DNA from 3 places in the Vibrio sp. Vb0349 genome. Region 3 is predicted to be linked to each of the others. Evidence: predicted binding sites of a transcription regulator. Region 3 holds the regulator's gene; each other region holds the start of a gene.
What was found. The regulator PurR, encoded in region 3, represses purine synthesis genes. The targets are predictions, from matches to a motif close to TNANGNAAACGTTTNCNTNA.
Positions count from the first base shown of each region.

Region 1 (2,281 bases), on a different contig from region 3:
CAAAGTTACTTGTTTGAACGTAGATGAAGCTGACGAGAATCATCCTAAAATTGTGAAAAAAGGCTTAAGTCGCTTCTCTGAAGAAGTGTACTTAATCGAGAGTGAATAGGCTCTCTTCGGTTTGGAACACGAAATAGCGCAGCAATTTGAGCTGCGCTATTTTTGTATGAGTGGTTCGTATTTAATAAATGATATTCACTTTTGAAGCACTTTCAACAGCATCTTGAACGGCTTCTTCGGTGGTTTTTCGTCGCGTAAGGACAACACCTAAACGGCGGCGGCCATCGATTTCTGGCTTACCGAATAGACGAACTTGTGTTTGAGGTTGAGCTAAAGCTTTGCTTAGGTTTTCAAAGCGAATGTTTGTGGAAGTTCCTTGTCCAAGAATAACAGCAGACGCAGATGGGCCATATTGCACAATATTATTAATTGGCATTCCGGTAAACGCGCGCACGTGGAGAGCAAACTCAGACATTTCCTGCGAAATCATTGTAACCATACCCGTATCGTGAGGGCGAGGAGAGACCTCATTGAAAATGACTTTATCGCCTTTGACAAACAGCTCTACACCAAAGATGCCGTAGCCACCGAGCGCGTTTACCACTTTCTCAGCCGTGTATTCAGCTGCTTTTACTGCGTTTTCTGACATAGCTTGCGGTTGCCATGATTCGCGGTAGTCGCCATCTTCCTGACGATGACCAATTGGAGCACAGAAATGCACACCGTCAACGGCTCTGATGGTCAATAAAGTGATTTCGTAATCGAAGTCGATAAAACCTTCCACGATAACGCGACCTGCACCCGTACGTCCGCCTTCCTGAGCGTAATCCCATGCTTTTGTAACGTCGTCTTCGGTCTTGATAACACTTTGCCCTTTACCGGAAGAGCTCATCACTGGCTTCACCACGCACGGAATACCCACATGTTCAACCGCGGCTTTGAAGTCTTCAAAGTTATCTGCAAAACGATAAGGTGAAGTCGTCAATTCCAGTTCTTCTGCTGCCAAACGTCGGATACCTTCACGATTCATTGTTAGCCTGGTTGCCTTAGCGGTTGGAACAACATTCAGTCCTTTTTCTTCAAGCTCTACCAGTTTGCCGGTTGCGATGGCTTCAATTTCTGGTACGACGTAAGTAGGTTGTTCCTTCGTAATAACTTCTTCTAAGGCGTTCCCATCTAACATGTCGATAACATAACTACGGTGAGCGACTTGCATCGCTGGAGCATTGGCATAGCGATCACAAGCAATCACTTCTAAACCAAGTCTCTGGCATTCAATGGCGACTTCTTTACCGAGTTCGCCAGAGCCTAAAAGTAATACACGGGTAGCATTTGCGCTAGTTGCAGTGCCAAACATAGTGTTCCCTTACAAAATAGAGTGATGAGACAGAAATTGCAGGAGATCATACTGAAGTTTTATGACAAAGCAAACGTTTGCTTTTGGTTTTTAGGTAATAAAAAAGCTCTACATGTTGTAGAGCTTTTTGTTGAATTTGTCGTTTATACGTTGACAAAACTAAGCGGAATATCTGGATTCAACGCTTCCAACGTTGATTGCGTATCGGCTAAATGACTGATCTTACCTTCTGAGTTCTCTACCAATGCAGCGGCTTTGATGCTGTCAAAGGTTTCACCCGCAAGTAAAACTTGGATTAGCGCAACTTGTAGCGGTGGCAAGCTAGGATTAAACGCTGCATTTTCTGCATAAGCGCCTTGGAATACACGACCGCTAGTCATCTCTAATGCTAAACCACTCAAGTTGTTGGTGTATGGAGAGTGGCTCATGTTCATCGCTTCAACTGCAGTTTGGATGAGTGCGTCTTCATCATCACATGAGAATTGGTGTTTAACTTCTGCCATTAAGCCGGACTCGATACCGAGATCATTTGGTCCAAAGGCTTCAGGCAGGTATTCATGAAGTGACTTTTCTTCGCGTTCTGGGAGCTGGATTTTAAGCTCGTTTGCGGTAGATAACTCATTCATGAACTGGCGGCAGTGACCACATGGGCTGAAGTTGATAGTGATATCCTTAACACCACGTTCGCCTTTCATCCAAGCATGGCTAATCGCAGACTGCTCTGCGTGAACCGTTTGACCCAACTGTACACCAAAGAATTCCATGTTGGCACCGAAGTAAAGGCGACCTGAAAGACCACGAACGATAGCGCCGACATAAAAGTCAGAAAGGGGAGCATAGGAGTACGCTGCGGCAAAAGGAAGTAGCGCAACACGAAGCTCTTTGTCTGATAGACCGGTAGCTGAAAGCAACTGCTCAAATTGT
Region 1 is NZ_JAWOTS010000002.1:259,270-261,550, forward strand. Features, by position in the region: gene R7Q47_RS04440 (thiopurine S-methyltransferase) at 1-109, shown strand, start outside; gene purT (formate-dependent phosphoribosylglycinamide formyltransferase) at 182-1,357, opposite strand; gene cdd (cytidine deaminase) at 1,501-2,281, opposite strand, start outside.
Region 1: a site for PurR is predicted at 1,423-1,442, ahead of purT (formate-dependent phosphoribosylglycinamide formyltransferase). Genes of this name have one in related genera too.

Region 2 (2,281 bases), on a different contig from region 3:
CACAATACGACCCGGCTTGCCGAAGTCGGTTTCCCATGGCTGTTCAAAACCAGGAATACGTAAGTTAGAGGTTGTAAAACCAACCAGACCCGCTTTTGGCTTACCGCCGATACCCGTCGCGCCTTCGTCACGAATTTCACCGCCTGAGCCAGTCGATGCGCCCGGCCACGGAGAGATTGCCGTTGGGTGGTTGTGCGTTTCTACCTTCATCAAGATGTGCGTATCTTCATGGTGGTACGTGTATTGACGAGATTTAGGGTCAGGGAAGAAACGCCCCGCTTTAGAACCTGTCATAACGGCTGCGTTGTCTTTGTATGCAGACAGCACATAGTCAGGTGTCGTTTCAAAAGTGTTTTTGATCATTTTGAACAAAGACTTAGGTTGATCTACCCCGTCGATAGTCCAATCTGCGTTAAAAATTTTGTGGCGACAATGCTCTGAGTTCGCCTGAGCAAACATCATCAATTCAATGTCGTTTGGGTTACGCCCAAGCTTAGTAAAGTTCTCTACCAAGTAATCAATTTCATCTTCTGCGAGTGCCAAGCCAAGGGAAACGTTTGCCTCTTCAAGCGCAAGACGACCGCCAGCTAAGATATCAACATGTGCGACAGGCTTAGGCTCTGCAACAGTAAATAATGCTGATGCGGCTTCAAATTCTGTGAATACTGTTTCCATCATGCGGTCGTGAATTAACGCTTTAACAGCGTCAGCTTGAGCTTCTGATAGAACAACTGAAGATTCGACATAATAAGCCGTACCACGCTCTAGACGTTTCACTTTATCCAGACCACAGTTAACAGCGATATCGGTAGATTTAGAAGACCAAGGCGAGATAGTGCCAGGACGAGGCGTGACAAGAAGTAGAAGACCTTCAGGCTCATGCTCTTCGATGGTTGGGCCGTAAGTTAGTAACTTTTCAAGTTTTTCTAACTCTTGGTCATCAAGGTCTGACTTTAGATCGGCAAAGTGCATAAACTCGGCATAAATGCCAGTTACAGGCAGATCTTGTTCACGACAAAGTTCCAGTAGTTTATTAACACGAAACTCAGAAAGAGCTGGGGAGCCACGCAAAATTCTCATGTGCTTAGGTCTCTTATGCAATTGATTAAGGTGATATTGGAATAAATTCAGACACTTAAAATAAGCCCTGTCGAACCTATGCCGATTCCACCTCGTCATTGCGAGCGCATTATATAGTAATTGTTTTTGTGATGTAACACCAAAAGCAACCGTTTGCGTCATTTTTTTTGTCAAATTTGAATTACAACTAAAATGTCGATAAAACACACAATGTCACGTTATAAGTGTGTGATTCACTTTGCCCCATGAGCTCGCTTTGATATAAAGGCAAATAGAAATTTTCCAAGATGTACCTATTAATGCAAATAAGTCACTTCAACCGGCTCAAGCGCAGTGCTCTAATTTTAGTTTCTGTTCTTTTACTCTCTGCTTGCCAGATTGAGTCGGAGCCCAAAAGTGAATTTGAAAAAATTCAAGAACGTGGTGTGCTTCGTGTTGGCACGCTAAACAATCAGCTTTCCTACTACATAGGTCCCGATGGTCCCGCAGGGTTGGATTACGAATTGGCGCGTCAGTTTGCGGATCAGCTCGGCGTCAAACTCGAGATTAAACCAGCCTTTCGCCAGGCTGAGCTTTTTCCTGCTCTTAAGAAAGGAGATATCGATATCATCGCTACGGGTTTAAATCAAACGTCACAAGCAGTCAAACGATTTAGACCAGGCCCGGCCTATTATTATGTAAGCCAACAAGTGGTATATAAAAAAGGGCAACTTCGACCACGAGATATCGAACAACTCATTGAATACCAAGCCTCGAAAGACGACGAGTCCGACGAAGATACAAATGCAGGCGCTCAAACATTAAAGATCGTTGAACAATCGCAATATGTTCCGACCCTAACAGCGTTAAAGAAGCAGTATCCAGAACTTCAGTTTGAAATTGTTGGTGATGCTGACACGAGAGACTTACTCAAATACGTATCGACGGGTGAGTTACGTTTTACTGTGACTGATTCGGTGGAACTTTCCCTAGCTCAGCGCCTTTATCCCGACCTTGCGCTCGCGTTTGAACTTACAGAAGATCAACCAGTATCGTGGTTTACTCGACGCTCTGAGGACGAAAGTTTGTATGCGATGCTGATAGAGTTTTTCGGTAACATTAAACAATCAGGAGAACTGTCCACTCTCGAAGAGAAGTACATTGGTCATATTGAAGCATTTGACTACGTTGATACTCGCGCATTCATTCGAGCTCTGGATGA
Region 2 is NZ_JAWOTS010000016.1:20,111-22,391, forward strand. Features, by position in the region: gene purL (phosphoribosylformylglycinamidine synthase) at 1-1,080, opposite strand, end outside; gene mltF (membrane-bound lytic murein transglycosylase MltF) at 1,380-2,281, shown strand, end outside.
Region 2: a site for PurR is predicted at 1,222-1,241, ahead of purL (phosphoribosylformylglycinamidine synthase). Genes of this name have one in related genera too.

Region 3 (2,281 bases):
TAATATGGTTCAGGCCGGAGGCTTTGCGTCCCACTCTTTCGAATGGTTTGCCCTGTGCGTGACACAATGAGCATACTTCTTATATTGAATTAACATCACGGTTTAGCGTTAAAAGTGTGATTTTGGTTCAATAAAAATGATAGATTGAATGCTCTATTTTGCATATGGAAAGGTGCAAATTGGCCTTTGAAAAGGAGTTCTTAATATATATTACATTTATATAAAACAGGGAGTTAACGTTAGTCAATTGTTATTAGAGCGGTGTGAAGTATTAGAGAATGCTTAATTTTCCCAAAAAAATAAGCGCCCCTGTAGAGCGCTTATTTAACACGGTTAAATACAGTAAAATTTAGTTCATTTTTTTCACAGTATTTCGAATTACAAGCTCAGGTTGCATTTCGAAAATTCGTTTTTCGTGTTCTTTATCTTTGATACGCTCAAGTAGAATTTCGAATGCATTTTTACCAACACGACGTTTAGGTTGGTGGATAGTCGTTAGCGGTGGAGAGAAGTATTCTGCAAGCTCGATGTTGTCGTAGCCGATCACTGAAATATCTTCAGGAATTTTGATCCCGTTTTGTTGCAAGCGGCTCATTAGGCCTAGAGCCATTGTGTCGTTAAAACAGAATACCGCCGTCGGGCGCTTGTCCATTGCGGTAATTTTATCTGCAACTAATACGGCCGTATCACATTCAAAGTTACCTTCAAGGATCCAGTCTTCATTTACAGCTAGGTTCGCTTCGCTCATTGCGCGACGGAAACCTGCAATGCGCTCTTGGCAAGCAAGCTTTTCAAAATGACCGCTTAGACAAGCGATATCCGTATGACCATTGTCAATCAGATGTTTGGTCGCAATGTAGCCACCTTCTTCTGAGTTATCCATGATTTTGTCTGCTTGCGAGCTCTCTGGGCCCCAATCCATGACCACTTTAGGAATGTCCGCATGACGGTCAAGCATCTCTTTTAGTTCTTCGGTTAAGTCAGAACACATCACTAGGATGCCATCAACGCGCTTTTCAGCCAGCATACGAATGTAATCGCGTTGTTTTTCGTAAATCCCGCCTGTGTTACATAAAATCAGAGTATAGCCTTGGCGGTAACAGTAGCTCTCAACCCCGTCAATCACTTCTGAGAAGAATAGGTTGGTTGACTGCGTTACTAACATGCCAATAGTACGAGTTGAGTTGCATTTTAGGCTGCGTGCAACGGCACTTGGCGCGTAATTCAGCTCGTCAACGGCTTTCATTACTTTTTCTTGCGTTGCTTCTGCAACGAAACGCGTTTTATTGATAACGTGCGAAACTGTCGTAGTGGAAACGCCGGCTAAGCGAGCAACGTCTTTTATCGTGGCCATAAATGGTGTCCTGTATCGAGCTACTGAAATATGTCGTATTGGATGTACCTGATGCTCTAATGGTTTCACACCTAGCAATCTAAAATTGGCGCTAAGTGTCTCGGCAGCGGTTGATCCAAGTGCGACAAAAGGGTGCGTAGCAGCATCGGTCGATGAATTTTATCTTTTTCTATCTGATGAGAAATTGCCATCAACCTGTTAAGAAAACACAAAAACCGCTATATTTCAGCGGTTTACATATAAATCATATTTAATCGTTTGCGCTCACATTTTAGCCCTATGTGGACTGACTAGCAATGTTTTCAGCAAGAGATTTGTGTATTTGAAGTCACATTTTGACTGCTAAATAACCAAGCGTCTTTGCGCTAAGTTAAGGCAAACGAATATTATACCCAAGTTACTTACAATCGGTCACTTTCAGGCACACAGGAAGCCCGATAGGCAGGCTCCCTAAAAATAGGCGGCAATTATTCACCAAGAAGGTAGGCGCTGTCTAGTTTACAAAATGCAACTAATAGTTTCGCGACACTTGAGTAAAATCCAAATTCATCGAATTTTTTACATTTGTCTGAAAACTGAGGTAACCAAGACATCAATTGTTGCTGGATAAAGTCGTTTTGTTTAACGAAGGCTTCTTCCATGTGTTTTTCTTGTTCAAGCTCGTTTGAGCGGATAATCATGTTCCCGAGAAAGTCGAGCTCAACGGCTAAGTGATCCGCAGGTTCCTTTAGGTTTTCGTCTACTTGAACGCCAAATTCAGCCATCAACTTTTCCATTTCCTCAGCTGGCTTGTCATTCAGTAAACCTGATTCACCAATGTACATGGATGCGTAAGGAAGAGCGCCGTATTTTTCTGTCTTCAAAAACAGTTCACAAAAGTCAGCTGCAAGCTCTAGTTGTGCATCTTCACGATCTTGTAACCGATTC
Region 3 is NZ_JAWOTS010000015.1:1,305-3,585, reverse strand. Features, by position in the region: cyclic di-GMP riboswitch class I at 1-62, opposite strand, end outside; gene purR (HTH-type transcriptional repressor PurR) at 350-1,354, opposite strand; gene torD (molecular chaperone TorD) at 1,822-2,281, opposite strand, start outside.